DNA from 2 places in the Pseudomonas sp. AC255 genome. Region 2 is predicted to be linked to the other one. Evidence: predicted binding sites of a transcription regulator. Region 2 holds the regulator's gene; the other holds the start of a gene.
What was found. The regulator sigma-54, encoded in region 2, starts transcription at its own class of promoters, with help from an activator protein. The targets are predictions, from matches to a motif close to ANTGGCATNNANNTTGCTNT.

Region 1 (7,917 bases), 4.0 Mb from region 2:
TGCTCAAACCCGCGCTGCTGACCACCGCCGACAATGGCGTACTGATCTGCTGCAACAACCTGGCGAAAGTCAGCATGGACGACTGGCGCGAACAAGTACTGCGCTGCGCCGAAAAGGCCGGCCGCCCGGTGCGCGAATGGAGCGTGATGACCCCGGGTGCGGACTTCCCCTCGCGGGACCAGCAGCCACCGTTGAAGACACTGATTTTGCAGCTCTAATCCCTCAAGCATGAGCGATTACATTCCCCTGTGGGAGCGAGCCTGCTCGCGAAAGCGCAGTGTCAGTCGACTTGTTTTTCACTGAACCAGCGCATTCGCGAGCAGGCTCACTCCTACAATGGGTATCTGTTCCTACAGAAATTTCTGAACAATCCTGTCCCACATCAAGCACTTCGGAACCAGAATCGCGTGCCATACTCCAAGGCACTCCGATTCAGACAGATGAAGCCGCACATGCCCAAAGGATTGATTCGCGCGATTGGCGCACTGCTGACAGCCCTGGCCCTCTACAGCCTGCTGGGGTTTCTGATCCTGCCGGGCATTGCCTTGCGCGTGGCCAACCAGCAACTGGCGAACTACGCGACGGTGCCGGCGCATCTGCAGCGCATCGAACTCAACCCGTTCAGCCTTGAGGTCACCCTCTGGGGCCTGGTCATCGGCGAGCCGGGCAAGGAGCAGGTCGGCTTCGATCGCCTCTATGCCAATCTGCAAATCGACAGCCTCTGGACCAAAGCGCTGCATCTGTCCGACATCGAACTGGACAAACCCAAAAGCGAAATCCTCTTCGCCAAGGACGGCAAGCTCAACCTGCTGGGCCTGTTCAACGTGCCGCCGAGCGAGCCGACACCCGCCGATCCCGACGCCAAGCCATTCCCGCTGCGTATCGACAACATCAAACTGGCCGGCGGCGTGGTGCATTTCGAGGATATGCGGCCCAGCGAGCCGATCGAATTTCTTTACGACGACCTCAGTTTCGAGCTGAAAAACCTCAGCACTTTGCCCGAGGACAGCGCCGACATGACCCTCGTCGCCATCGGCCCCGCTGGCGGGAGGATCGACTGGACCGGCAATTTCAGCCTGATCCCGTTCACCTCCGAAGGCACCCTGAAAGTCACCGATGGCCAGATGAAATCCTTCTGGCCTTACGTGCGTGACGCCGTGCCGCTGGTGCTGGAAAACGGCGTGGTCAGCCTCAGCACTGAGTACAAACTCAACCTGTCGAAACAAACCGAACTGCTGCTGAACAACGTCGCGGTGAGCATTGCGCCGTTCGCCATCAAGGCTCCGGACGGACGTCCGCTGGCCAGGCTCGAACGCCTCGACGTCAGCGAAACCTCGCTGGACCTGGCCAAGCAGCAAGTGGTGGTCGGCAAGATCCGCAGCAACAAACTGGAAACCTGGGCGGCGCTGGAAGCTGACGGCCAACTGGACTGGCAGAAGCTGTTCGCCAGCCAGCCGTCGAAACCGGCTGCCAAAGCCGCTGCCGAACCGGCGGATGCACCGGCCGCCGCCGACTCGCCGAAACCTGAGCCAAGCGCCCCGAGCAAGCCATGGCAGGTGCTGGTCAAGGATGTGCAACTGCGCAACTACACGGTTCATCTCGCCGACCGCTCGGCGCAACCAGCGGTGGCGCTGGACATCACCCCGCTGAACGTCGATCTGCAGGATTTCGATAGCCTCAACGGCTCGCCTTTCAAGCTCAAGCTCGACAGCGGCCTGGGCAAGCAAGGCAAGATCAGCGCCGACGGCACGGTCAATCTGGCCCCGGTCAACGCACAGCTGAACGTGAAAACCCAGGACGTCGACTTGCGTGTCGCACAGTCCTATATCAACCCGTTCATTCGCCTGGAACTGCGCAGCGGCATGCTCGGCAGTGACCTCAAGGTCAACCTGAAGAGCACCGAGCCACTGGCCCTCAGCGTCACCGGCCGCGCGCAGATTGATCAACTGCACACCCTCGATACGCTGAAGACCCGCGACTTCCTCAAATGGCAGCAAGTCGTGGTCGACGGCATCAATTATCAGCACGGCGACAGCCTGTCGATCGACAAGGTCAATCTGTTGCAGCCGTATGTGCGCTTCATGATCAACGACGATCGCACCACCAACGTCGACGACCTGCTGATCCCGCAACCGGCCGACAGCGGAGCAAAAAGCACCGCAGCCAAACCGGCCGGCAAGGACAAACCACTGGGCATTCACATCGGCGCGATTGCGATCAACGACGGCTCGGCCAACTTCGCCGACTTCAGCCTGACGCCGAATTTCGCCACCGCCGTGCAGCAGCTCAACGGTCAGATCGGCACCATTGACAGTCGTCAGGCGAAGCCGGCCAGCGTCGATATCAAAGGCAAGGTCGACCGTTATGCGCCGGTGACCATCAAGGGTGCGGTCAATCCGTTCGACCCGATGGCCAGCCTCGACATCGCCACCAGCTTCAAGCGCGTCGAACTGACGACCCTGACGCCCTACTCCGGCAAATTCGCCGGCTACCGCATCCGCAAGGGCCGGCTCAACCTCGATCTGCACTACCTGATCACCAAAGGCCAGCTGAAAGCCGAGAACAAGGTCGTCGTCGAGCAGCTGCAACTGGGCGAGAAGGTCGACAGCCCTGATGCAGTGAGTCTGCCGCTGAAACTGGCGATCGCCCTGCTCAAGGACGTCGACGGCAAGATCTCCATCGAATTGCCGGTGACCGGCGACCTGAATAATCCACAGTTCAGCGTGATGCCGATCGTCTGGCAAACCCTGCGCAATTTGATCGTCAAAGCGGCCGCCGCACCGTTCAAAATGATCGGCGGGCTGGTCAGTGGCGGCGGCTCCGAAGACCTCGGCACGGTGTCCTTCGCGCCGGGCTCCAGCGATCTGAGCAAAGACGCCGAAGCGGCGCTGGTGAAACTGTCGCAGGCACTCAAGGAACGTCCGGCGCTGCGCCTGGAAATCGAAGGCACTGCTGCGAAGAGCAGCGATGGGCCACTGCTGGCCGAGCAACGTCTGGAACGCGAATATCAGTACAACTACTACAAGATGCTCCAGCGCCGTGGCGACAAAGTCCCGGCCCAGGCCTCGCTGTTGCAAGTGCCCGAAAGCGAGAAAGGCGCGTTGCTCGAAGGCATCTACCGCACCCGCTTGAAAACCCAGCCACCGGCAGAATGGAAAGACCTCGGCAAAGAAGAACGCACGGCGAAAATGCGCCAAGGCGTGATCGCATTCTGGAGTGGCAGCGACGTGCTGTTGCGACAGTTGGGCCAGGACCGCGCCAGCACCATCAAGGATTACCTGGTCGACAAGGGCAAGCTCGAGGATGACCGCGTGTATTTCATCGACGCCAACCTCGGCGAGGCCGAAAGCGATGGCCGCGTGGTCACGCAAATGCACCTGGATGCCGAATGACCGTGCGTAACTGGTTGATGGCGCTCGCTCTCACGTGCGCCGCCGGCCATGCGTCGGCTTCGGATACATTGCGCTGCGGCAGCCAATTGATCAGCCTCGGCGACCGCGCCAGCGAAGTGCTGCAAAAATGTGGTGAGCCGGTCAGTCGCGATGTGCTCGGCTACAAGCGCAGTGCCAATCGCCGCGAAGAGTTTCAGGTCGAGGAATGGACCTACGGGCCGAACAACGGCATGTACCAGTACCTGCGCTTTGAAGGTAATCGCTTGAGGCAGATCAACAGCAAACGCGGTAACTAAGCCGAACGAAATTCACCCTGTGGGAGCGAGCCTGCTCGCGAATACGGTCTGTCTACTGACGAACTTGTCGGCTGACACTACGCATTCGCGAGCAGGCTCGCTCCCACATTGGTATTGCCCAAAATAGAACAGGCCCCGACACAAGTGCCGGGGCCTGTAATGGTCACATCCGTGTGACCGTTCGCATGAACTCTAAAGTTGCGGCAGACGTATTGCTCGGCCCGTCTGTCGCGTCTTCTCCCGGTTCAGGCGAGAAGTCTTGCCTTACTCGGCTTTCAGGCCGTCAGCGGAGACCGCTTTAACGCCTTTGATTTTCTTGGCGATGCCTACGGCGACTTCTTTCTGCGACTCGGTTACCGCAGTGGTCGACGACAGGGAAACTACACCCTTGTTGGTTTCGACTTTGATATCAGTGCCTGGAATGCCTTTTTCGGTGACCAGATCAGCTTTGACCTTGGTGGTGATCCAGGTATCGGAAGTCTCTTCTTTAGCCTTGGTCATTTCACCGGCAGCCAGAACCATTGGCGACTGGGTAGCCTGAGCGGACTGGGCGAAAGCGCCACCAGCCATGGTCAGGGTCAGAGCGGTAGCAGCGGCAGTGATAGCGAACTTCTTCATACGAGTAACTCCTGTTTTTACTGGAAGTCTGCTGTAACGCTTGTCAGCAGGGTTACCGGATATATTGCGAACGCTGTGCCAACTTTTTTCCATATAAATTCTTTTAAAAACAATGAGTTATGAAAAATGCCAATTTTCATTTTCATGCAAAATGCATGACTCGCTCAATCTTCGCATGCAAGTTGCGGTTTTTTGGAAAGTTCATAAGCTGCTGAAATTATTGGAGCTTTTGTTAAGTGGTCGGGATATGAAAATGCCCCGCGATGCGGGGCATTCTGGGTGCAACAAATGGATCAAGTCCCACTGGCAGCGCAGCCTTTTGGCGAATAGTCAGGAGCGACCGTAGTGCCACAACTCCAGCCGCCGGCCGCCGTACGAGTCAGCGTGATGGTTTTGCCCAATACAGGCGCTGGCGCGTTGGCCAACGTACATACAATCGTTCCAGCTCCGTCTGCAGCGGTACCTGAGGCAGTCAGAGCGCAATTGGAGGTAGTGGTGACGTTATCGCCTTTCACCGCCGCCAAGCTTGGATTTGTCCCCTGATTGATCAGGTCTTCAAACGGCACCTTCATCGCGCTGATCTCCGCCAGCCCCGCCGTCACCTTCGACCGCGCCTGATACTTCGAATACTGCGGCAAAGCGATCGTCGCCAGAATGCCGATGATCGCCACGACGATCAGCAGCTCAATCAATGTGAAACCTTGTTGTTTTTTCATAGACACGCTCCATGCATGAGTCGAAATCTCATGATCTGAACAAGGCTCAGCACAGCCCATGCCAACGCCCTTTTGCCCCCGCCTGCTGGGCGCGCGCAATCCACTGTGCCGTTTCCTACAACCCGCAACCGCACTATCTGACACTTTTTGTCACCTGCACCGGCCGTGTTTGGCGCTGTCACTTGACTAGGCTATAAGTCATGAACGGCAAGCGTGCGGAATCCCCATGAATGACATCGCTCTGAGCGGTCTGGCCAAGCAATTGGTCCAGGCCGAACTGCTCACGGAAACAAGCGCCCGGCAATCCTGGGCGCAGGCCCAGCGCAATCGCGTGTCGCTGGTCAATTACCTGGTGCACAACAAACTGGTCAACAGCCGGCAAATTGCCGAGATCGCCTCGGAACATTTCGGCATGGCCCTGCTCGATCTACATTGCCTCGACAAAGAGACTCAGCCCAAGGGCCTGGTCAGTGAGAAACTGGTTCGCCAGCACTGCGCCCTGCCCCTCTGGCGGCGCGGCAACAAATTGTTCGTGGGCCTTTCCGACCCAAGCAATCAGCAGGCGATCAGCGACATCCAGTTCAGCACCGGCCTGAGCACAGAAGCGATTCTGGTGGAGGACGACAAGCTCAGCGACGCCATCGACAAGTTCTTCGACAGCCATGCCTCGGGCCTGGAGGAAATGGCCGATGTCGATCTCGACGGCCTCGACGTCGAGTCCATTGATGACAACAAACAGGACGTGATTGGCGGCCTAGATGCCGACGACGCCCCGGTCGTACGTTTTGTGCACAAGATGCTGCTCGATGCGATCAAAAGCGGCTCTTCCGACCTGCATTTCGAACCCTACGAAAAAAACTATCGGGTGCGCATGCGCACCGACGGCATGCTGCGCGAGGTGGCCAAGCCGCCGATCCAGTTGGCCGGGCGCATTGCCGCGCGCTTGAAGGTAATGGCCAGTCTGGATATCTCGGAACGGCGCAAACCTCAGGACGGCCGCATCAAAATGCGCCTGTCGAAAAGCAAATCCATCGATTTCCGCGTCAACACCCTGCCGACTCTGTGGGGCGAAAAAGTGGTGATCCGGATTCTCGACCCGTCCAGTGCGCAAATGGGCATCGATGCGCTGGGCTACGAGGCCGAACAAAAGGCCTTGTACCTGGCCGCACTGAAACAGCCGCAAGGGATGATTCTGGTCACCGGCCCCACCGGTTCCGGTAAAACCGTGTCGCTGTACACCGGGCTGAACATCCTCAACACCGTCGACATCAATATTTCCACCGCCGAAGATCCGGTGGAAATCAACATGGAAGGCATCAATCAGGTCAACGTCAATCCCCGCCAAGGGCTGGACTTCGCCCAGGCGCTGCGCTCGTTTCTGCGTCAGGACCCGGATGTGATCATGGTCGGCGAGATCCGCGACCTGGAAACCGCCGAGATCGCAATCAAGGCTGCGCAGACCGGCCACCTGGTGCTGTCGACCCTGCACACCAACAGCGCGGCGGAAACCCTCACGCGCCTGCACAACATGGGCATTCCCGGTTTCAACATTGCCACCTCGGTCAGCCTGATCATCGCCCAGCGCCTGGCGCGCAAGTTGTGCGCACACTGCAAGCGGCCGCTCGAAATCCCGCACGAAACCTTGCTCAAGGAAGGCTTCCCCGAGGAACGCATCGGCCATTTCACGATCTACGAGCCGGTCGGTTGCGATCACTGCAATGGCGGTTACAAAGGACGCGTGGGGATTTATGAAGTGGTAAAGAACACACCGGACCTGCAACGGTTGATCATGGCCGAGGGCAATTCGCTGGAAATCGATATTCAGATGCGCCGCGACGGCTTCGCCGATCTGCGCACTTCCGGGCTGCACAAGGCCATGCAAGGCATCACCAGCCTTGAGGAAATCAACCGGGTCACCAAGGATTGAACATGGCGGTCAAGGCAGCGAAAGTCAGCGTTTACGCCTGGGAAGGCACCGACCGCAAAGGCAGTAAAGTCAGCGGCGAGTTGAGCGGACAGAACCCCGCACTGATCAAGGCGCAACTGCGCAAACAGGGGATAAACCCGGGCAAGGTGCGCAAGAAATCCGCCTCCCTGCTGACCTTGGGCAAACGCATCAAACCGCAGGACATCGCCCTGTTCACCCGGCAGATGGCGACCATGATGAAGGCCGGCGTGCCGCTGTTGCAGTCCTTCGACATCATCGGCGAAGGCTTCGAAAACCCGGCCATGCGCAAACTGGTCGACGAGGTCAAACAGGAGGTCGCGGCCGGTAACAGCTTCGCTACGGCCCTGCGCAAGAAACCGCAATACTTCGACGAGTTGTACTGCAATCTGGTCGACGCCGGCGAACAGTCTGGCGCCCTCGACACCTTGCTTGAACGGGTCGCGACCTATAAGGAAAAAAGCGAAGCGCTCAAGGCCAAGATCAAAAAAGCCATGACTTACCCTACTGCGGTGGTGCTGGTGGCGGCGGTGGTGACCGGCATTCTGCTGGTCAAAGTGGTGCCGCAGTTCCAGTCGGTATTCTCCGGGTTCGGCGCCGAACTGCCGGGCTTTACCCTGATGATCATCAGCCTGTCGGAGTTCATGCAGCAGTGGTGGTGGGCGATTCTTTTTGCGCTGGTGGCAGCGTTTTTCGGCACTCGCCACGCGTTGAAGACATCCCAGGCCCTGCGCGACCGTCGCGATGCCTGGCTGCTGAAGCTGCCGCTGGTGGGCACCTTGATGTACAAGTCCGCCGTCGCCCGCTTTGCCCGCACCCTGTCGACCACTTTCGCAGCCGGTGTGCCGCTGGTGGAAGCGCTGGATTCGGTCGCCGGCGCCACCGGCAATGTGGTGTTCAAGCGCGCGGTGCTGCGCGTGCGGCAAGACGTCTCGACCGGCATGCAACTG
Region 2 (7,917 bases):
CGCCCGGCAAACAGCAACGCCGTGACCACCGGCCCCAGTTCACGCAGCAGCGTCAGGGCGACCATCTGCCCTACAGCCTGCTCTGAACCATAGCTGGAAAGAATGCTGAAGCCCTGCAGCGCGAGCACCATGCCGATGAAAATGCCAGAAACGACGATGATCACCAGCGACATGACGCCGACCGAATGCAGCTGCTTGACCAACAGGCCAAAACCACCGCTGATACCGCCACGGCCCAGCAGGGCGTGAAACAGGAACAGGGTCGCCCGACCAAACACCGCGACCGCGTCGATCGCCGATTCGCCGAACCGACGCACGCGTTCCATCAATGAAATTCTGCGCATCAACGCTTCCCCAGAAGATCTGCGCGGTAATCCGTCGCTGGAAAGTGATACGGCACCGGGCCATCGGGATCACCGGTCATGAACTGGCGGATACGCGGGTCATCCGAATTCATCAGCTCATCCGGCGTGCCCTGCCCCAGCACCTGACCATCGCCCACGACATAGATGTAGTCGGCAATGCTCGCCGTTTCCGCCAGGTCGTGCGAGACCACGATGCTGGTGATTCCCAGTGCATCGTTGAGCAGGCGGATCAGGCGCACCAGCACGCCCATGGCGATCGGGTCCTGGCCCACGAAGGGCTCGTCGTACATGAGAATCTGCGGATCGAGGGCAATCGCCCGGGCCAGCGCCACGCGGCGCTTCATGCCGCCGGACAGTTCGTCCGGCATCAGGTCGATGGCGCCACGCAGCCCCACGGCCTGCAATTTCAGCAGGACGATGTCGCGAATCATGTCTTCCGGCAGTTGCGTGTGCACCCGCAGCGGAAAGGCCACGTTCTCGAACACATCCAGGTCGGTGAACAGCGCACCGCTCTGAAACAGCACGCCCATGTGCTTGCGCGCATCGAACAGATCACTGCGCGACAGCGTCGGCAGGTTCTGCCCGTTGACCCAGACTTCGCCGCCGGACGGCCGCAACTGCGCGCCCATCAGGCGCAGCAGCGTAGTCTTGCCGCAGCCGGAAGGCCCCATGATGCCGGTGACCTTGCCGCGCGGGATGCGGATATCGACGTTATTGAAAATGCTCCGCGCACCGCGCTTGAAGGAGACTCCCTTCAGCTCGACCGCGTAGGCGTTATCGGCACTCATCTAAACTCCTTGCGATGCAGCCTCTCACTGGGATGCCAGACTTTCCTCGGAAACACCTGCATCCCGGGCAGGCCGAACTGGCGGCGAACTATATCACTGCAAAGGCTGAGCGCCCAAGCGAGAACCCGGCCAAGATCGCCGACTGAAGAGGGCCTGAGCGACTTTCAGAGGGTTTTGGTAACCAGTAATGACAAAGCACGTCGAACTTGCGTGAGGCTTTGCCACATACCCGCTATAATCGCCGCCTTTTCATCGGCCCATACGATTCTGACATGAGCAAAACCCGCGACCTGATTCAATCGGCACAACGCACCATCCGCCTCGAAGTGGAAGCCGTCCAAGGCTTGATGACCCATATCGACGCCGATTTCGTACGCGCTTGCGAGATGATTCTGGCCAGCAAGGGCCGTGTGGTCGTAGTCGGCATGGGCAAATCCGGGCACATCGGCAACAAGATCGCCGCCACCCTGGCCAGCACCGGCACTCCGGCGTTTTTTGTGCATCCGGCCGAAGCCAGCCACGGTGACATGGGCATGATCACCCGCGACGATGTGATTCTGGCCCTGTCGAACTCCGGCTCGACCAACGAAATCGTAACGCTGCTGCCATTGATCAAACGCCTGGGTATCCAGCTGATCAGCGTCACCGGCAATCCACAGTCGCCATTGGCGAAGGCTGCCGAGGTCAATCTCAATGTGCATGTCGAGCACGAAGCCTGTCCGCTGAATCTGGCACCGACCTCTTCGACCACGGCCGCACTGGTCATGGGCGATGCCCTGGCCGTGGCCCTGCTGGAAGCGCGTGGTTTTACCGCCGAAGATTTTGCCTTCTCGCATCCCGGTGGCGCCCTTGGCCGTCGCCTGTTGCTGAAAGTCGAAAACGTCATGCACGCCGGACAGGAGCTGCCGCAGGTACAACGCGGCACCCTGCTCAAGGACGCGCTGATGGAAATGACCCGCAAGGGTCTGGGCATGACCGCTATTATTGAGGCCGATGGCAAGCTCGCCGGGATCTTCACCGACGGTGATTTGCGCCGCACGCTGGATCGCGCCATCGACATCCGCAGCGCCACCATCGACCAGGTGATGACTGCACACGGCAAGACCGCCCGGCCCGACATGCTCGCCGCCGAAGCCCTGAAAATCATGGAAGACCATCGAATCAACGCCCTGGTAGTCGTCGACGAGGAGGATCGCCCGATCGGCGCCTTCAACCTCTCCGATCTGCTGCGCGCAGGAGTCATGTAATGAGCAACGATCTGCTGCAACGCGGCAAAGCGATCAAACTGGCAGTGTTCGACGTCGACGGTGTGCTCACCGACGGGCGCCTGTACTTCCTCGAAGACGGCAGCGAGTTCAAGACCTTCAACACCCTCGACGGCCAGGGCATCAAGATGCTGATGAATGCCGGCGTGCAGACGGCGATCATCAGTGGCCGCAAGACCCCGGTGGTCGAGCGCCGCGCGAAAAACCTCGGCATCCCGCATCTGTTTCAGGGGCGCGAGGACAAACTGGTGGTACTCGACGGTCTGCTCGCGCAACTGGGCCTAAACTATGAAGAAGTCGCCTATCTCGGTGACGATCTGCCAGACTTGCCGGTGATCCGCCGTGTAGGGCTGGGCATGGCGGTGGCCAACGCTGCCGATTTCGTCCGCGAACACGCCCACGGCGTTACCCGCGCCCGTGGCGGCGAAGGTGCCGCCCGCGAATTCTGCGAATTGATCCTGCGCGCCCAGGGCCGCCTCGAAGCGGCCAACGCCGCGTACCTGTGAGCCTGACCATGTTTAGCAAAAAGTTTCGCAATTTCCTGCTGTTCGGCTGCATCGCGGCGATTTTCGCTGCGGTGGGCTACTGGAACATCAGCCCTGAGCGCTTCCTCGACAAGCCGCCGGTCTCGGCCGCCGAGAATCCGATCGACTGGTACGCGACCAACACGCACACCATTCAATACCTGCCCGACGGCAACGTGCAGTACGAGATGACCTCCGACAAGGCCGAGCACGTCAAGGCCACCGATGTCACTCTGGTAACCAAGCCTGATTTGAACATGTACCGCGGCACCGACTTCCCGTGGCACGTGACCAGCGAGCGCGGCGAAGTGAATTCGGGCGGCACCGAAGTTGAATTGATCGATTCGGTACGCGTACAGCGCACCGATGAGAAACAGCGCGGCACCCTGATCACCAGCACCCGCATGACCGTGTTCCCGCAGCAAGAATATGCGCAGACCGCGCAACCCGTTAGAATCGAGGGCGCTGGCGGCGTATCGACTGGCGTCGGAATGAAAGCGTACCTGAAGGACAGCAGGATACACCTGCAATCGAACGTAAGAGGACAGTATGAGGCTCGTTAAAACCCTCCCTATTTTGCTCAGTCTGGGCGCAGCACTGGGAAGCGCGAGCGCCTGGTCCCTGCCGAACGATCAGCAGCAGCCTATCCGCATTCAGGCCGACGACGCCCAACTGGACGACAAGAATGGCATCGCCACCTATAAAGGTGACGTGATCATTACCCAAGGCTCGATGATCGTTAAAGGCAACACCGTGACCATGACGCGCGCGCCCAATGGCGACATCGACGTGGTGACCTCGGTAGGCAACCTGGCTTACTTCGAGCAGTTGCAGACCCAGGGCGACGCCAACCCGGTCAAGGGCTACGGCGTGACGATTCAATACCACGCCCAGCAGAACCGGGTGGTGCTGATCGACAAGGCCAAGGTTATCGACAAGGATAACAACGTCACCCAGGGCGAAAAAATCGTCTACGACACCGTGAAGAAGCTGGCCAGCGCCGGTCGCGCCACGGGCAGCAAGGTCACCGAATCGCGTCCGCGCATCGACATGGTGATCCAGCCGAAGAAGAAAACCGAAGAGAAATCCCAGTAATGGCAACTCTGAAAGCTCAGCACCTGGCCAAGGCCTATAAAAGCCGCCAGGTCGTGCGTGACGTCAGCCTGTCGATCGACAGCGGGCAGATCGTCGGCTTGCTCGGTCCGAACGGCGCCGGCAAGACTACGTGCTTCTACATGATCGTTGGCCTGGTGCAGGCAGATCAGGGCCGTGTGCTGATCGATGATCTGGACGTCAGCCACCAGCCGATGCACGGCCGCGCCAAGGCCGGTATCGGCTATCTGCCGCAAGAAGCGTCGATCTTCCGTAAACTGTCGGTCGCCGACAACATCATGGCGATCCTCGAGACCCGCCCGGAGCTGGACAAGGCCGGTCGTCGCAAGGAGCTGGAAAGCCTGCTGCAGGAATTCCACATCAGCCACATCCGCGACAACCTCGGCATGAGCCTGTCCGGCGGTGAGCGTCGCCGGGTGGAAATCGCTCGCGCCCTGGCCACTGCACCCAAGTTCATCCTGCTCGACGAACCGTTCGCCGGTGTCGACCCGATCTCGGTCGGCGACATCAAGCAGATCATCCATCACCTCAAGGCCAAGGGCATCGGCGTGCTGATCACCGACCACAACGTGCGTGAGACGCTGGATATCTGCGAAACCGCTTACATCGTCAACGACGGTCAACTGATCGCTGAAGGCGATGCCGAGACCATCCTGGCCAACGATCTGGTCAAGGAAGTTTATCTGGGTCACGAGTTCCGCCTGTAAGCGCGACAGCGCTGTATCGATTCAAGGCGCATTTATCCGCTTTAATTGTTACAGCGCTCTAGGCAAACACTTCAGTTTCAGGCATATAATTTGCTTAAGTTTGGCGCTTCGGCGCCCTGTAGTGGATGGCGCAAAGCGCCGGCGAATAAGGTGTTAAGCCCCTGCCATGAAACCATCGCTAGTCTTGAGAATGGGCCAGCAGCTGACGATGACACCGCAGCTGCAACAGGCCATCCGCCTGCTCCAATTGTCGACCCTGGACCTGCAACAGGAGATCCAGGAGGCTCTGGAATCCAATCCGATGCTCGAGCGCCAGGAAGAAGGCGACGACTTCGACAACGCCGATCCGCTGGCCGACAACGCCGAACAGAAGCCCGCCGAGATCCAGGAACCCTCCTACCAGGAAACCGCCCCGACGGTGGATAACCTCGAGGATGGCGATTGGAACGAGCGCATCCCCAACGAACTGCCAGTGGATACCGCCTGGGAAGACGTCTACCAGACCAGCGCCAGCAGCCTGCCGAGCAGCGATGACGATGAGTGGGATTTCACCACCCGCACGTCCGCCGGAGAGAGCCTGCAAAGCCATCTGCTCTGGCAACTGAACCTGGCACCGATGTCCGACACCGATCGCCTGATCGCCGTGACTCTGATCGACTGCATCAACAATCAGGGCTATCTGGACGAAACACTCGAAGAGATTCTTGAAGCGTTCGACCCGGAACTAGACATCGAGCTCGACGAAATCGAAGCCGTCCTGCATCGCATCCAGCAATTCGAGCCCGCCGGTATCGGCGCCCGCAACCTCAGCGAATGCCTGCTGCTGCAACTGCGCCAGCTGCCCGCGAAGACGCCGTGGCTGACCGAGGCCAAGCGTCTGGTCGCCGATTACATCGACCTGCTCGGCAGCCGCGATTACAGCCAGTTGATGCGGCGCATGAAGCTCAAGGAAGACGAGCTGCGCCAGGTCATCGAACTGGTGCAAAGCCTCAATCCGCGTCCCGGTTCACAGATCGAGTCGACCGAAGCCGAATACGTCATTCCCGACGTGATCGTGCGCAAGGACAACGAGCGCTGGCTGGTCGAGCTGAACCAGGAATCGGTGCCTCGCCTGCGCGTCAACGCCCAGTACGCCGGTTTTGTGAAGCGTGCCGACACCAGCGCCGACAACACTTTCATGCGCAACCAGTTGCAGGAGGCCCGCTGGTTCATCAAGAGCCTGCAGAGCCGCAACGAAACCCTGATGAAAGTGGCCACGCAGATCGTCGAACATCAGCGCGGCTTCCTCGAGTACGGCGACGAAGCAATGAAGCCGTTGGTATTGCATGACATCGCCGAAGCGGTCGGCATGCACGAATCGACGATTTCCCGGGTGACCACACAAAAATTCATGCATACCCCGCGCGGTATTTATGAGCTGAAATACTTTTTCTCCAGCCACGTCAGCACCTCCGAAGGCGGCGAATGCTCGTCCACGGCGATCCGCGCGATCATCAAGAAACTGGTCGCTGCGGAAAATCAGAAAAAGCCGTTGAGTGACAGCAAGATCGCTGGTTTACTGGAGGCACAAGGCATTCAGGTGGCTCGCCGCACCGTCGCCAAGTACCGCGAATCCCTCGGAATCGCGCCTTCGAGCGAACGCAAGCGGTTGATGTAAGCCACGTTACAGCGTTCCAGTGGCAGGCTTTTCGGCCTGCCGCTTTATGCACTGGCAACGAAGGAGAAGCTGTATGCAAGTCAACATCAGTGGACACCAACTGGAAGTGACCCAACCTCTGCGTTCCTACATCGAGGAAAAACTCCAGCGACTGGAGCGACATTTCGACAAGATCACCAACGTGCAGGTCACGATGTGCGTCGAAAAGCTGAAACAGAAGATCGAAGCCACCTTGCATATTCCCGGCAGTGAAGTGGTCGCAAACGCAGAAGATACCGACATGTACGCTGCGATCGACTCACTTACCGACAAGCTGGATCGCCAACTCAAAAAGCATAAGGAAAAGACCCAGAGCCTCCTCCAGGGCGCGACCGGTCGTTAACACCCCTATCCATGATCCGACTTGAAACCATCCTGACCCCCGGCCGTTCCCAAGTGAACGCGCCGGGCGGCAGCAAGAAAAAGCCCTCGAACAGATTGCCAACCTGATCCACCGCGAAGTGCCGGATCTGGCGATGCAGGATGTCTTCGAGGCGCTGATCGCCCGTGAAAAACTCGGCTCCACCGGTTTTGGCAACGGCATCGCCATTCCCCACTGCCGCCTCAAGGGCTGCGCGGGGCCAGTGAGCGCCCTGCTGCACCTCGAAGCCCCGATCGATTTCGACGCCATCGACGGCGCTCCGGTGGACCTGTTGTTCGTATTGCTGGTCCCGGAAGCCGCAACCGACGCGCATCTGGAGTTGTTGCGCCAGATCGCCAGCATGCTCGACCGCAAGGAAGTGCGCGACAAGCTACGCAGCGCTCCGAGCAATGAAGCCTTGTACCAGGTCGTACTGGACGAGCAGAACGGGCACTAATCATGCGTTTGATCATTGTCAGTGGCCGTTCGGGCTCGGGTAAAAGTACCGCCCTGAATGTCCTTGAGGACAACGGCTACTACTGCATCGACAATCTGCCGGCCGGTTTGCTGCCGGAACTGGCCGAGCGGGCGCTGATTCACACGGAACTGGCGCAGCCGCTGGTCGCCGTGTCGATCGATGCGCGCAACCTGCCCAGCCATCTGTCACGTTTCCCTGAGTTGCTCGAAGACGTGCGTGCCAAGCATATCAAGTGCGATGTGCTGTACCTGGACGCCGATGAAGAAACCCTGCTCAAGCGTTTTTCCGAGACCCGTCGTCGTCACCCGCTGAGCAACGCCAATCGCTCACTGGCCGAGGCGATTCACGACGAAACCGCCCTGCTCGGTCCGATCGCCGATCTGGCCGACCTGAAGATCAACACCACCAGTCTGAATCTGTATCAACTGCGCGACACCATCAAGTTGCGCCTGTTGAATCAACCGGAGCCCGGTACGGCGTTTCTGGTCGAGTCGTTCGGCTTCAAGCGCGGCATGCCGGTCGACGCCGACCTGGTGTTCGACGTGCGCTGCCTGCCCAATCCGTACTGGAAACCGGAGCTGCGCGCTCAGTCGGGCCTTGATGCACCGGTGGCCGAGTAC

Region 1: the regulator sigma-54 is predicted to act here: its motif matches at 5,069-5,088, upstream of ACZZ0K_RS01470 (pilin).

Annotation. Positions count from the first base shown of each region.
Region 1 is NZ_OZ409841.1:290,799-298,715, reverse strand. Features, by position in the region: gene ACZZ0K_RS01490 (class I SAM-dependent rRNA methyltransferase) at 1-218, shown strand, start outside; gene ACZZ0K_RS01485 (DUF748 domain-containing protein) at 441-3,392, shown strand; gene ACZZ0K_RS01480 (DUF2845 domain-containing protein) at 3,389-3,688, shown strand; gene ACZZ0K_RS01475 (BON domain-containing protein) at 3,953-4,306, opposite strand; gene ACZZ0K_RS01470 (pilin) at 4,600-5,022, opposite strand; gene pilB (type IV-A pilus assembly ATPase PilB) at 5,249-6,949, shown strand; gene ACZZ0K_RS01460 (type II secretion system F family protein) at 6,952-7,917, shown strand, end outside.
Region 2 is NZ_OZ409841.1:4,310,687-4,318,603, forward strand. Features, by position in the region: gene mlaE (lipid asymmetry maintenance ABC transporter permease subunit MlaE) at 1-344, opposite strand, end outside; gene ACZZ0K_RS19605 (ATP-binding cassette domain-containing protein) at 344-1,153, opposite strand; gene ACZZ0K_RS19610 (KpsF/GutQ family sugar-phosphate isomerase) at 1,426-2,400, shown strand; gene ACZZ0K_RS19615 (KdsC family phosphatase) at 2,400-2,924, shown strand; gene lptC (LPS export ABC transporter periplasmic protein LptC) at 2,933-3,505, shown strand; gene lptA (lipopolysaccharide transport periplasmic protein LptA) at 3,492-4,037, shown strand; gene lptB (LPS export ABC transporter ATP-binding protein) at 4,037-4,762, shown strand; gene ACZZ0K_RS19635 (RNA polymerase factor sigma-54) at 4,929-6,419, shown strand; gene hpf (ribosome hibernation-promoting factor, HPF/YfiA family) at 6,493-6,801, shown strand; partial or broken gene ptsN (PTS IIA-like nitrogen regulatory protein PtsN) at 6,813-7,276, shown strand; gene rapZ (RNase adapter RapZ) at 7,279-7,917, shown strand, end outside.